DNA from 3 places in the Halioglobus sp. D3-4 genome. Region 2 is predicted to be linked to each of the others. Evidence: predicted binding sites of a transcription regulator. Region 2 holds the regulator's gene; each other region holds the start of a gene.

Region 1 (4,990 bases), 200 kb from region 2:
CCTCAGATCCCATGAGCGCCTATGTCCGCGCCCTCTACGCCAAGCAGACACAACAATATGTACAGGCACTCGATGCACTGCAGATCGTGCTGGATTACGAACCCGACCACGCCATGAGTATTCTGCTCATGGGCGAGGTGTATTACGCGATGGGAAATCAGGATCTGGCGCTGGAATACCTCAACCTGTTTCATCGGCTAGAGCCGGACAGTGTATTGGGCCGCAGACAGCTCGCAGCCATTGTGAACGAAAGAGGGTCACCCAAGTATGCGGTAGAGTTGCTGGAGCCGCTGGTCGAACAATCACGCCGTGACCCGGAAATAGCAGCAATTCTGGCAGATGCCCATGCGGCGATGGGTGATACCGCACGTGCGAAAGCGTATCAGTCGCTATTCTTTAAACTCGGCTCGGTGACTTCGGCGACACGTGTTGCGCTTGATAACCTCAATAGCGGTGCCACCGGGGAAGCTGTCTCAAAACTGGAACTGTTGGCGGCGCATGCACCTGAAAAAGTAGAAACACAAACAATGCTGGGGATCGCGTACCTGCTGTCTGGAGACTTCGACAAGGCGTTGGCTCACAGTGCTGCGCTGATGGCCAAGTGGCCTGATGATGTACAGATACAGTATCTCCATGCCTCGGTACTCGATGTATCCGGTGACAGTCTCGCCGCAGCGCAATCTTATCAACGTGCGCTGGAGCTCGACCCGGGATTCAGCCTTGCTGATCTCTCACTGGCGCGGACAGAGATGAACAACGGCAGCGAAGCGTTGGCGACGCAGCGTATCGAGGCGCTGTTGGCACGGGATGGAGACAATATAACGGCGCAATTGTGGCAGGCAAAAGAAGCGATTGCCAACGGCGACTTCCGCGGAGCGATTGCCCGGCTCGAAAAGATCCGCGCCGCTCGAAAAGCTGCGTTGCAGCCACGCCTGATCCTGGCCGACCTCTACATGGAACGGGGTGACAGCGACAGGGCTCTGGAGGTTAGCCGGGAGATAGATAAATTGATTCCAGGCCATCCTGTTGCCCAGTATATGCTGGCGAATGCGAATCTGCAGGTCGGCAATACAGATGATAGCCTCGCGATGTTTGATCGGTTGGAGCGGGAAAATCCCGATAATTTGATGATCAAATGGCGAATAGTCGATGCCTATGAATCCGGTGGCCACACTGCAGCAGCCTACACAGCGCTGCAGCGATTATTGGAGATCGACGCGGACAGTCCACGCGCACTGGTCAAGCTTTCGATGATAGAGCGTCAGCGTGGTAACCCTGAGGCGGCATTAGCGTTGGCTGAACGCCTGATTCAGAGCCACCCCCAAATCAGCCTGGGCTATCTCGTAAAAGGGCAAGTTCTGATGGATAGCGAAGATTACCAACAGGCATCAGCTGTCCTGGGTCAGGCGTACCGCAGCGAAAAGAGTTCGATCACGCTAGCGCGTTATTATGCTGCGCTGGCGCGTGCCGGCGACACTGCAGCGGCCGAGCGGGCAATGACAGACTGGCTGGCGGACAACCCTGATGACAACGTGGCGCGATTGGCCTGGGCCGACGAGTCTATGCGTGCGGGGCTCACTGAGCGAGCGGTGGAACAGTATGAAATTGTGGCAAGCCGCGAGCCCGGCAATATACCCGTACTGGTGAGACTGGCAGGTAGCTATCACGCGATGGATGACAGGCGTGACCTGAAGACAGCCCAGGAGGCGTACGAACTGGCCCCGAATGACGTATATGCCCAGCATTTGTATGGCTGGTTACTCCTGGAGACGGGGCTGACAGAGCGAGGCACTCAACTGCTGCGGGAAGCCGTGGCTCGTGCGCCCGAGAATGTCAGCTTCCGCGTTCATCTCGCACTTGCTCTCACCGATAGCGACCTGGAGGACGAAGCCAGGTTGGTGCTGCAGCCCCTGTTTGATGCGGGCATTGGGCTGGCGGAACTACCGGGTGGCTCGACTCTGATCGAGCGCCTGCAGAGTAGACCATAGAGCGGCTCCATTGGCCGGTGTCAGGCAGACAGTTTTCGCGACGCAGTTTATCCGCTGTTCGTATTTCTTACAGGTGGCCCCCACCCTAACCGGTTGATAGCTATTGCAATTTTTGTGATGAAGGCGCCGATCGGCAGTTTTCTCGGGTTGTGGCATCGTATTGTGTCCACATTTTTTACAGTGAAGGCCGAATTCGGGACAAGCTGCACGCCGTTCTCATTCGGCAAGTTCCCCAAATAGTTGAAGTCACGCTATTTTTTTTCGCTTGGCATCTTTATTGCTTAATCTAGACCTGCGGCTGGGTTGCGGTTATGTAATCCAGCTTTATGGAAAACAGCAGCGGTCGTTTGTGTTCACAGCGTCCGGATGGATATTACGCGATAAGGAGATCGATTCACCATGAAGAAACTTCAGTTATTGGGTGCCGCCTGCGCCTGCATACTCCCTCTTACCCTTGCCACATCCGCGACTGCCGCGGAACTGTATTCCAATGGCTTCGAGACCGACCTGTCGGGCTGGGATGTTTATGGTGGGACCTATGACGCGACCCGTGTCGCGTCCGGTACCAATGGCATCACCTCGGCCTCCGGCAGCTATCATGCCGAGTCGAGCAGTATCGGTTCTGCCGGCAACTGGGGTGGTTCCAATTTCGGCAACCCACCCCCTAACGTTTTTCAGGAGTACACCACGTCACTCGATATCTACCTGGACGTCGATGGCGGAGTGGCAGATGATTCGCGCTTTGATTATTCCTCGGGGATCAACAACACCTCGGGCAACCATCTTCGAGACTTTATCTTCAATGCCGGGTTCTATGACAGCTCGGATATCGACGGGCCAGGCGCGGGAACCGACCGCTTCATCATAAGTGCCAGTAATAATGCGGATAGCGGCATCGACATTCCCAAAAACCCTGCCAGAGACCCTATCGCGATCGATACCACGGGTTGGTACACGTTTGAGCATCACTTCTATGACAACGCCGGGGTATTGAATGTGGACCTCAGCATACTCGCGTTCGGTGGCTCGCTAGTACACTCCTGGACCTTGGGTAATCCTGCTGACCTGACAGGCACTGTTGTCGGGGGGAATCGTTACGCCTGGTTTCCCGTCAATACCCTGGATACGCTGGCCTTTGATAACGCCAGCCTGGAGGTTCCGGTTCCAGCCACTCTCGCCCTGATCGGCCTCGGCCTCGCGGGTTTAGGTTGGTCGCGCCGCAAGTGTAGCTGACCAGTTCAGGAACGCCATTAGAGCCCCCGTAGAAGGGGGCTTTTCATGTAGCCCACCGGGTACATTCGCTTGCCTCGCGAGAGGGCAGTCGCAGAGGTTCTTACGCGGTTTTACCGGCTTCGGGTCCTCAGTCTCAACCCCTGAATTAGCCACCGTAACCTCGCTCTCGATTCGGTCTTCTATGCCGCCAAGGGCCACGCTCTCAGCCTGGCAAACTCCACTCACGTTACTGATAGAAAGCTGCCGATAAGGGTGAGAGCAGGCGTCGGCTGACGTCAGCGCCAGCAGGGTGATCTCTCTGCAGTGGCTGGATGGGGGGGTATAGAAACATAAGCCGCTGGCCTGTACGCTTTTGTGCCGGAAAAAAAGTACTATAAATCAACGTTCTATGGGTTATCCGTCATGCGGTGAACGCCAGTTGTGCGCCCGCCGCTCACTCGCTAGATTACCCACCATGTATTTTGACTACGATTACTGGTGGCGAGTTGTGCGCCACGTCTGGGGCTTGCGTGAATGGCGAGGACGCAATCGCATGCTGGTACGGCTATTGCTGGTCGTGCCATTGCTGAGCCTGATTCACGGCATTTGTTTCATGCTGGATTACCTGCTGTTCTGGCGGCTCTGGACACAGCGGGTGGAGCAGCCGGTTTTTATTGTGGGCCACGGTCGCTCCGGTACAACCTTGATGCACCGACTGATGAGCGCCGACGGCGATCGCTTCAGTTACTTTCTCTACTGGGAGATGTTCTTTCCCTCCCTGCTGCAGAAGAAAGTCATTCGCGTGGTAGGCATCCTGGATATGTATCTGCTGAGGGGCTACGTGCAGGGTAAGTTGAAAGCCTGGGACGACAAGACATTCGGTCCCTATAGGCACATGCACTATATGAGCCTGTGGAGTGCCGAGGAGGATTGCTTTGCGATGGGGGCTGCGTTCGTCACGCAGCAGTGGTCTGTCGATATTCCGATGATGGACGTAGTTGATTTTTTTCACCTGGACCAGATGCCGGCAAAGCGGCGTCGCTGGATGGGGCACTACCGGGAGTTGGTCAAGCGCCAGTTACTGCTCTACGGTGGTAACAAGACACACCTTGCCAAAAACCCACTGATGTGTGGCTGGGTCGATTCCATCATTGAGGAGTTTCCTGATGCGCGTATCGTCGTCATGATGCGCGATCCCGCAGAGTGCATCCCCAGTTGCCTGAAGCTGCTCGAATCGGCCTGGGGCGCGCGGGGCTGGACGAAGGCCCAGTACGAGCGCTCGCTCAATATACTGGCTGAACTGTCCTTCGAGAGTTTCGATAATCCCAGAAATGTGCTGGCTGCGCACCCACAAACTCCGCAATGCGTGGTGGATTACCGCAATCTTACCAATGCACCCCGGGAAACCATTCACGAGGTCTACAAGGCGCTGGGTATGACGGTAACAGCGGCGTTTGACCAGTGGTTGCTGGCCCAGGCCGAGCGTGAGAAGAAACACAACAGCAAGTTTGAATACAGTCTGGGTGAGTACCACCTTTCCCGCGAAGAGATTCGCGAGCGTCTGGATGACTTCTACCAGATTTATCAATGGGATATTGAACCCGCCGATCAGCAGAGCATGGGAGAAACAGCCTCCTGAACGATCGGACATCCTGAACTCAAAACCCGACATGGCCCAGGCGTTAATAGACTATAAGAGGGACAGCTACAATGACACACACAGCGCAAGATTCGAAGGAAGCGGAGTTAGAACTGAAGGCCGCGTTCGATGACTTCATGAATGAACTGCA
Region 2 (4,990 bases):
CCTCATCCTCATCCAGTCCGGCCATGGACATTAGCGAACGGTCCGCATCCTCGCGGATAACATCTACGACGTCATCAATGGTGATTCGTCCCAGCAGTGTACCATCCTCGTCAACGACCGGAGCGGACACCCAGTCGTTGCGCTCGAACAGCCGCGTGACCTCTGTGTCGGACATATTGACGTTTATCGGCTCCACGTCAGTGACCATCATTTCCCGTACTGACGTAGAGGGATCCGAAACTAACAGCGTGCGCAGAGGCAACAGGCCGATATATTTGTCGGACCGGTTTACCACGATCAGGTTGTCCGTCATCTTCGGGATTTCGCTATGTCGACGAAGGTAGCGTAAAACCACATCAAGGGTCAGTGCGGCCCGGATAGTGATTGTATCGGTGTTCATCAAGCCGCCGGCGACATCGTCCGGGTAGTGCATAACCCGTTCCAGTCGAGCACGGTCCTGCTGGTCCATCGCGAACAGCACTTCCTGCATGATGTGGCCAGGCAACTGCTGCAGGATGTCGGCGATGTCGTCGTCTTCCAGATGCTCGGTAAGCTGCACCACCTCCGCCGCGTTCATCGCCGCCAGGAATTGAGCCTGTAAGTCGTCGCCGAGTTCACCGAGCACTTCGCCTTCGCGCTCGGCATCCACCATCTGCCAGAGAATATGCCTGAACCGGGGCGGGGATGATTCGATCAGGTGCGCTATGTCGGGGGGAGATAAGCCATTTAGCATGCGCCGGACATCGACGAACGTGCCGCTTTCGAGCGCCGCAGAAAGCCTGTCGAGAGTTCGTTGGGAAACTTCTTGATTCTGCGCCATTTGTATACCCGGGAAAAGCCTCTCAGGACAGGATGTCCGCAGAAAGAATTATCCGGAAAAGCGGGGTCTGCAACAACGTGATTAGTTACGTAACTGCAGTTTACTCGGGTTCGTCGAAACGGTTTTCAAGCAGTGTTTGCAAGGCGGTCAGAGCTTCCTGCTCATCGTTGCCGTCAATCTCGAGCTCCAATATGGTGCCCTTGCCAGCGGCCAGCATCATCACTGACATGATGCTTTTACCGTCAACCCACTTGCCGTCCTTGCCTGTTTTGATGGTACTGGAGAAGGCGGAAGTGCAGGCGACAAACTTGGCTGCCGCACGAGCGTGCAAACCGAGCTTGTTGATAATACGTACCTGAGTTCGAATCACGCGCTGACCTGTCTACTGGAGTTCTCTGTGTCTTATATGCATTGACGGATATTCCGTCTGGTAGTGCTTGTAAAGGCGATTCGCCAAATATACTGAACGATGTTGGCCGCCGGTACAACCCAGGGCAATATTCATGTAACTGCGATTGCCCTCGCGATAGCGAGGAAGCCAAGTATCCAGATAGTGACGGAGATCGCGATAGAGATCAGCGGTCATGGGCTGTTCTTCGAGAAAAGCGCTGACTTCTTCATCCAGGCCGGTCTTGATGCGCAGCTCTTTTACCCAATGGGGGTTGGGCAGCATCCGCACGTCGAACACGAGGTCGGCATCGGCAGGGACACCGCGCTTGAAACCGAAAGATTGAATCAGTATCGACATGGTTCCGGTGCTGGTGCCCAGCAACTGTTGCTTAATTGCATCGCGCAGTTCGTAGACCGTCATCTGGCTGGTATCCAGCACCAGATTGGCGCTTCGCGAGATGGGCTCCAGCAGTTCCTGCTCCCGGTCTATCGCCTCAGCCAATGAAACCGATTCGGTACTGAGGGGGTGACGGCGTCGCGTCTCACCAAAGCGCTGCAACAGCGCCGTTACCTGTGCGTCCAGATACAAAACCTGCACTTCTGCCGAGGATGGCAGTTTCTCCAGGATGTCACGGAAATTCTTTAGATCCTTCCAGGCATTGCGCGCATCAATGCAGACTGCAGTGCCCTGAAATAGCTGAAACTCCTTGTCATTGACCTTTTCCATCAGTGCAGGCAGCAGCGACACGGGCAGGTTATCGATGCAGTAAAACCCCTCGTCCTCCAACTGGTGCAGGGCGGTACTTTTTCCCGAGCCCGAGCGTCCACTAATGACGATTAATCGCACTGAAAACTCTCCTTGTCAGGTTGAATCACTGCACGCGATTTCGTAGAGCGCAAGGTCGTTGCTCGCCGCGCGTAAGCGAGCACAGAAATCTGACTGACTGAGCAGGCCTGCCACTGTCGCGAGGATATCCAGATGCTGTTGCTGGGCTTCCTCCGGCACCAGGAGCACAAACAGCAAGTCTACAGGTAGATCATCCGGAGCGTCGAACGGTATCGGTTCTTCCAGCGTAAGCAGTGCACCCAGTGGTTCAGTGCAGTCACCCACCCGGCAATGCGGGATGGCTATACCCTGGCCGAGACCAGTGCTTCCCAACTTCTCGCGAGAGATAAGGTGATCCAGGACCTGATCATAAGGCAGGGCGGTCTGATCGTCGCAGACGACGGTCGCGATGGTTTCAAATAACCGCTTTTTACTGATCCCCGGTGCGCAGCACACGGTGCGTGCCGGGGTCAGTATTTGACTGAGAGCATTCATTGTCGCGTGTCTAGTGCCCCCGGTGCTTCTGTTTGTGTTTGATCAGCTGGCGGTCCAATTTGTCTGAAAGGGCATCTATCGCTGCGTACATATCCTCTGATTCAGAGTGTGCAAACAAGTCGCCACCGGCGATATGGACAGTGGCCTCCGCACGCTGCACCTTTTTTTCCACCGTAAGAATGACATCGGTAGCGGTTATATGGTCGAAGTGGCGTTGCAATCGCTCGAGCTTGCTTTCGACATAGTCCTTCAGGGGAGTGGTGATTTCCAGGTGGTGACCAGTGATGGTGAGTTGCATAGGTTGCTCCTGTTACAGGTTTGAGACTATTGGTGCCTAATGCCGGCGAGGCCGGTTGCTGATAGTTTGATTCTAGACCAGACGTTTGCGTTCGTTGGATGGTGGTATAAAAAGAGCGTCACGGTATTTGGCTATGGTGCGCCTGGCAATTTCAATGCCCTGTTCTTTCAGAAGCGCTGCAATTTTGTTGTCGCTCAATGGCTTACGCGGGTTTTCGGCGGCCACAAGTTTTTTAATCAGCGCCCTGATGGCGGTGGACGAGCACTCTCCGCCACTGGTGGTCCCTACATGACTTGAGAAGAAATACTTGAGTTCGAAGACACCTCTGGGTGTGTGCATATATTTGTTTGTGGTGGCTCGCGAGATTGTGGATTCATGCATTTCAACGGCCTCGGCAATTTCGTGCAATACCAGTGGTTTCATGGCTTCGGTACCATACTCGAGAAAATTTCGCTGGTGATCGACGATTTTACTGGCAACCTTCATCAGGGTTTCGTTGCGGCTGTGCAGGCTCTTCAGAAACCAGCGCGCCTCCTGCAGGTTATCACGTAAATAGGTGTTGTCGGCGCTGTTATCGGCGCGTTTGATCAAACTGGCGTAGCCGGTATTGATGCGTAATTTTGGTGCGATATCGGGGTTGAGTTCTACCAGCCAGCGACCATTCTTCTTGGTGACAAAGACATCGGGGACAACGTACTCGACCTCCTCGGGTACCGCAGTGTAGCCCGGGTTGGGGTCCAGTGACTGAATCAGCGTCAGTATCTGTTTGAGTTCGTCCTCGCTAATTCGCGCGCGCCTGAGAATCTGGCCGAAATCGCTGCTTGCCAACTGGTTCAGGTAGCGGCTGACAATCAGTTTCGCCTGATCAAGCCAGGGCGTGGTGGGTGGTAACTGGTTTAGCTGTATCAGCAGGCATTCCTGCAGGTCGCGAGCGCAGACCCCGGAGGGCTCAAACTGTTGGAGCCGGTGCAGTACGGCGATGAGCTCGTCAAAATCTATCTCGAGGTCATCGGCCAGGCTCTCGTAAATTTCTTCAGGGCTGCTCAGGAGGCGACCGTTGGCATCCGTAGCGTCAATGATCGAAAGCGCTATAAGGCGGTCTGTATCGGAGAGTCGGGTCAGCCCAAGCTGCCACAGCAGTTGCTCACGGAGTGATTCACTGGCCGAGTTCTGTGCAGAGAAATCATGATCGTTGTTCTCATCACCCTGTGATGCTGGCGCCGATGCTGAAGGCAGCAGATCATCCCACTGCACATCAACAGGCAGATCATCAGACAGGGAGGACTCCCCGTCTACCTCCTTCGAGCTCCAGTCAGGCGCTTCCTCGGTACTGTCATCGTTTTTGTCGTTCTTGCTGCGCGAAGCGTCATCGGTATTGTCCGGTGCGTCATCACCTGAAGTGTAGGGGTCATCCTCAGACATCTCCAGAAGCGGGTTGCTATCCAGTGCCTGCTGGATCTCCTGCTGGAGGTCCAGTGTGGACAGCTGCAACAATCGAATCGCCTGCTGCAGCTGCGGCGTCATCGTAAGTTGTTGACCCAGCTTTAACTGGAGTGACTGCTTCATTTCAAGACTCGGAGCATTGTTTATCTCACGCGGGTATCATCCCGGCCGTTGGGACTTACACAGCCAGTGTAGCCCCCGTGGCCAACGGGTGGCAACCGCTTGGCGTGAAAATTGCTTGGTTTTGTGAGGTGGTCGAAAACTCGTGGCTATGGCCTGCGCGACCGCGCCGGGAAGGGGTTACATACGGAACTGATCGCCAAGGTATACCTGGCGCACATGTTCGTTGCCCAGTACATCTTCGGTTGTTCCAGAGGCGATAATTTGACCTTCGCCCACGATATAGGCCTTTTCACAGATATCCAGTGTGTCCCGCACGTTGTGGTCGGTTATCAACACTCCGATACCGCGATCGCGTAAGTGTAGAATGATCTGTTTGATATCGGTGACTGAGATTGGGTCTACACCGGCGAAAGGTTCGTCCAGCATAATAAAATCCGGCTCAGTGGCCAATGCCCTGGCTATTTCGATACGTCGTCGTTCGCCACCCGACAGCGCCTGGCCAAGGCTGTCCCGCAGGTGCTGGACATGGAACTCTTCCAGCAGTTCGTCACGCCGGGCCAGACGCTGCTTTTTATTTAGGTCCGAGCGCGTTTCA
Region 3 (4,990 bases), 390 kb from region 2:
TATCAACTGGACTTGCAACCACCCAGCGACCGTGCTGCCGTTCTTCGAGATAACGCTTCCTGTATTCTTTCCCCACCAACTCAGTTACCTGGACCCACAGGGACGCGGTGCAGCCGTCTGGCTGGGGCCAGACCAGGCATTGAAGTGGCCGGTTAAACTCTCCAGTGTGCGTAAAATATTGAAACTCGGTGGTCTAACCGGCGTCTACCGCATGCTGCGCAGTGGCGCAAAAACCGAAAAGTACCACCCCGAAATCCCCCACTACTACCTGTTCGCGATCGGCGTTACACCGGGCAATAAAGGCAAGGGCATTGGCTCAGCGTTGATCGCCCATATTCTGAAGCAGTGCGATACCGAGGGCATGCCCGCCTATCTGGAAAACTCCAAAGAGGAGAACCTCGCATTCTATGAAGGCCACGGGTTCAAGGTGCAACGAAAGATACAGTTTGCGGCATCCGCGCCTCCGGTATGGCTAATGTGGCGGGAACCCAGGGCCATCAACCCATAGGCACAACTAGCGGAGTTCGCGGGCCTGGACTACTCTTCTTCCTGAGTTCGCTGTCCAGGACACACCGAAACGAGTCACATCCAGGCGTCAAGTATTTTTACACTTGCGGGTTTTAGCTTAAAACAGAAATTATTAAGCTATTGATATTATTGTGTATTTTATTGTTGGCACGGTGATTGCTTTTACTTAGCAAACGGAGGTTTTCCGTTTCGTGTATGAGATTACACATATTATGAGGAGAACGACCTTGAAAACGAAATTTGCAGGATTATCAGCAGCGGCACTATTGGCAGCCAGCTTGTCGGCGCCCGCCAGTGCGGCATTCATCAGCGGCAGTATCTCTTTCTCTGATGGCCTGGATACCCTTGGCAATATCGTCAGCGATCTGACGACTTTTGACATCGGTGCCCCCACTATCGCTAGTGGCGCCACTGGAGACTTCGGCGGTACTGCGGGCGTAACAGCTACCACGGATATCGACACGCTTGCCCCGGGTGGTGTGATCTATAGCGTTGGCGGTTTCAGCTTCACGCTGGACGGCGTCTCAAACATTGTCAGCAGCCCAATCGCTTGTAACGGCGGACTCTGCACCGACTCCAAAACGTTCACTATTAGCGGTACGGTGACTGGCGCCGGTTTCGATCCCACAGCCTTCCTGGGTAACTTCACGGCCAATGGTTCGTGTCAAGGTTCTGGCGGCGCGTGTACAGGCAACCAATCAGGCAGCTGGTCTTCCTCGATTGTTGCACTGGAACGCCCTTCCGAAACTCCGGTTCCCGCCACTCTGGCGCTGATCGGCCTTGGACTGGCAGGCCTCGGCTGGACTCGACGCGCCAAAGCGTAGTCAAAAGCCCTCTCTCCCAAATCCAGCCCGCTCTGCGGGCTGGATTTTTCGTATCTATACCCGCAAAAAAACTGCGTTTTCCGCCATCGAATATCCGCCACAACTTGCCCTAAGAAATTACGGCTAGCCAAAAATCTTCGGCCCATAGCAACGCGTATCCAGCGGCCAGCCAGGGCGAAGGGTGAATAGCCGCGTCAGCAATTGGTGGATCGATTAAACGGCCAAATATTGGGCAGCAATACCGCGACGACGCGCATTTCAAGTGACTTTCTCACCACACTATCCATCGCCTCGGCGGCGCGTGCCAGCCAGACATCCACCACAGGTTGACCGATTTTATCCACCGGCGCGGATGCGACCAGCCCCGCCATAGACTCAATCGCCTGCCGCAACGGTGCAGTGGCCACAGCGGACAAGTCGAGCGCGGCATTGAAGGGACGCGCAGCAGGTTCCCCCACCGCCAGTTTTTCACGCAATAACTGCAATTGCCGATAGTAGTGTTCGGCGACCTCCTCCCCGGGAAGAATGAAGGAACCGTGCGGTTCTCCCAGAGTATCAAAGACATAGGCCTGATCGTGCGCCATATGGGAATGGAAATACCACTGTTGGGCGTCGTCGTGAAGAAATGCCCAGATATCGTTCTGGGTCATATCTTCGGTTCGGTCCAGAAAGGCATCAGTCGGCAGTGCATAGCGCAGCTGGTGATCCCGTGGTTTCAGGGTTCTCCTATCCATTAGCGTCAGTGGGCGCGTCACCTGTTGCAGCGGTATCCATAGGTTCACCAATACCAGCGGCGACAAGCGGTTACTGCCGCCGGGGGTCCGGTGGCGGAACATCCACGGTGCGAAACCTCGCATCATCTGCTTTAGCGGAGTACCGCGCACATCCTGATCTCCGTGAATGGCCAGGGCTGCGTCGTGGCCATTCATCTCGCCCATCTCGATATCCGGGTCAACCTTCAGCCCGTTGGGACCGCCCTTGCGCATGATCAGGCCCTCCGGCGCAACATGCAGCATCTTCAGGCATAGTCCCTTCGACAGGGGGTACACAGAGCCCTTGAGCAGGCGACGCAGGTGTCTGGCCTGCTCGGTGGAGATTTCACCGGCCTGTCGAATTTGCGCCAGCAAGGTTTGTAGTGTGTCACTGCGAGCGAGGTTGATGGGCTGAAACCCCATCTTGCAAAAACTGAGCGCAACCTGCCCGGGTGCAGACCAGTCGCGTACCTGGCAGCGCCGATATTCAAACTGACGGTTAAACGCCTCATCAAGAGGCCGCGTAATAGCTCGCTTCAACCCACGTTTGTCGCCATCCTCGACAACCTCCTCTGCTCTGGTAAAACCCAGGTCGGCATGTATTACAGATTCCATTAGCTACTCCCGCGATAGACACCAGGCCAATACCGACTGCCAGCATGCAATTGATGGCGGCCGTCAGTCAACTTGCTATGTACATCGGCGCTAAATACACTGCGTTGCATTGCATGGATTTCACGGAGATAAAAACAATGTCCAACGTAGTGATAATCAGCTCCGATTGTCATGCCGGCGCACTGCCGGAAGGGTATAAGCCTTATTTGCCAAAGGAACTTCACGCGGCCGCCGATACCTGGTGGTTGCAATATGCGCGAGAAATGATGAAGCGCATGGGCACTTTTTTTGATCAGGAGGCTGCCGAAGATTTCAATAGCCGATCCGGTGACCAGGGGGCCGGGCGCATGGATCCCACGGCCGCGGGCAAAGCGGCCAGAGCGACCGACGCCGAACTCTGGGATTACCTGTGCGACCCCGACAGCATGATCGCTCCCCGGCGCGGTGAATATGAACCTGATGTTCGCCTGCAAGAACTGGAAGCCGACGGCATAGCAGGCGAAATCATCTTTCCCCAGATGGCGCCTTTCGGCGCCGGTCTGATGCAGTACCGCCACGAGGTCACACCAGAACAAAGCCTCGCTGGCAACCGCGCCTACAACCTCTGGCTCGCGGACCTGTGTGCGAAGAACCCCGGCCGCCATGCCGGTGTCGCGATAATCAATGTGGACGATATTCAGGTTGCTGTTAATGAGGTTCGCGATGCCCACAAACGCGGGTTGTTTGGCGGTATACTACTGCCTACAAGTACCGGCCCCAACCCCTTCTATCACGACTACAAGCGCTATGCGCCGCTGTGGAGTGTCTGCGAAGAACTGAATATGCCCATCCACACCCATTCCGGATGGTCACCGGATTATGGTGATGTGCCCTGCGCCACCATGATGTTTATCAGTGAGGTGGATATGTGGGCGCACCGACCCTTCACCGCACTACTGTGGTCCGGTGCGTTCGAGCGCCACCCCAATCTGAAAATGGTGTTCACCGAAACAGGTTGTGGCTGGATTCTCGAAACCCTGCGGGTGCTGAAATTCAAGATCGACAATCCGATCTTTGCGCATTTCATGAAGGACCTGTCGCTGACACCAGAAGAGTACTTTCAGCGGAACTGTTATATTGGCGCGTCCTTTCTAGCGCCGCATGAGATCGGCAGCCGCCACGCCATCGGTGTCGACAAACTGATGTGGGGCTCAGACTATCCCCATATGGAGGGCACCTGGCCCAATACCATGCACAAGCTGCGCGAGACATTCCATGATGTGGACGAGGGAGAAATCCGCAGCATACTCGGAGAACGCGCCATCGATGTCTTCGGCTTCGACCGCGAACTAATGCAGCAAGCGGCACAGCGGATCGGACCCAGCATCAGTGAGATTCAACAGCCGGTTGACTCCTGACGACAGCATACCGTCCGATGAGACACCTCAACTATAACCACCTGCTGTACTTCTGGACGGTTGCGCGCGAAGGCAGTATCGCCAAGGCCACGCAAAGTCTGCATTTGACGCCGCAGACTATCAGCGGGCAGTTGAAGTTACTTGAGGAAGCGGTGGGGGAACCCCTGTTTCAGCGTGTGGGGCGAGGGCTGGCCATGACAGAAACCGGGCACATGGTCTACCAGTACGCCGATGAGATCTTTGCGTTGGGCGCGGAGCTGGCCTCCCGCGTAAAAACCGGGCAAGTCATCGCGCCGGCAGTACTCGCAGTGGGCGTGGTGAGTTCCATACCCAAGCTGGTTGCCTCACGGATACTGCAACCGGTATTCAACGCAGAGGTACCCATCCGGCTGGTGTGTATCGAGGGCAGACTGGAAAGACTGCTGGGAGAGTTGGCAGTTCACAAGTTGGACCTTATCCTGTCGGATCGTCCCATCCCCGCCGGCCTGTCGGTGAAGGCCTTCAGTCACGCGTTAGGCGCAAGTGAGATTGCCCTGTTCGCACGCAAGGGCTCTACCCGGTCCTACGAGCGGAATTTCCCGCAATCCCTCGATAACGCTCCTGTGCTACTGCCAACGATGGACAACCCCATCAGGCGCGCTCTCGACGACTGGTTCGACAAGAACAATATCTCTTTGCGGCTGGTCGCTGAATTTGAGGACAGTGCATTGATGAAGGCTTTCGGTGAGGCCGGCAACGGCATATTTCCATCGCCTGTGGCGATCAGCCCGGAGGTGGAGAAAAAGTACCATGCCAGGTGTATTGGGCCTGCGAGTGGCGTTCTGGAGACCTACTATGCTATCTCAGGGGAGAGAAAGCTCAAACACCCGGCCGT

Evidence for each region. The regulator sigma-54, encoded in region 2, starts transcription at its own class of promoters, with help from an activator protein. The targets are predictions, from matches to a motif close to TGGCACANNNNTTGCNNT.
Region 1: a site for sigma-54 is predicted at 2,255-2,272, ahead of AC0L6S_RS10615 (PEP-CTERM sorting domain-containing protein). Genes of this name have one in related genera too.
Region 3: a site for sigma-54 is predicted at 674-691, ahead of AC0L6S_RS09855 (PEP-CTERM sorting domain-containing protein). Genes of this name have one in related genera too.

The regions. Positions count from the first base shown of each region.
Region 1 is NZ_CM147907.1:2,470,927-2,475,916, reverse strand. It holds gene prsT (XrtA/PEP-CTERM system TPR-repeat protein PrsT) at 1-1,988, shown strand, start outside; gene AC0L6S_RS10615 (PEP-CTERM sorting domain-containing protein) at 2,388-3,221, shown strand; gene AC0L6S_RS10610 (sulfotransferase family protein) at 3,676-4,839, shown strand; gene AC0L6S_RS10605 (hypothetical protein) at 4,911-4,990, shown strand, end outside.
Region 2 is NZ_CM147907.1:2,673,780-2,678,769, reverse strand. It holds gene mgtE (magnesium transporter) at 1-820, opposite strand, end outside; gene AC0L6S_RS11530 (HPr family phosphocarrier protein) at 921-1,190, opposite strand; gene rapZ (RNase adapter RapZ) at 1,203-2,057, opposite strand; gene ptsN (PTS IIA-like nitrogen regulatory protein PtsN) at 2,073-2,531, opposite strand; gene hpf (ribosome hibernation-promoting factor, HPF/YfiA family) at 2,542-2,829, opposite strand; gene AC0L6S_RS11510 (RNA polymerase factor sigma-54) at 2,902-4,395, opposite strand; gene lptB (LPS export ABC transporter ATP-binding protein) at 4,573-4,990, opposite strand, start outside.
Region 3 is NZ_CM147907.1:2,288,611-2,293,600, forward strand. It holds gene AC0L6S_RS09850 (GNAT family N-acetyltransferase) at 1-508, shown strand, start outside; gene AC0L6S_RS09855 (PEP-CTERM sorting domain-containing protein) at 756-1,352, shown strand; gene AC0L6S_RS09860 (hypothetical protein) at 1,547-2,719, opposite strand; gene AC0L6S_RS09865 (amidohydrolase family protein) at 2,857-4,116, shown strand; gene nhaR (transcriptional activator NhaR) at 4,134-4,990, shown strand, end outside.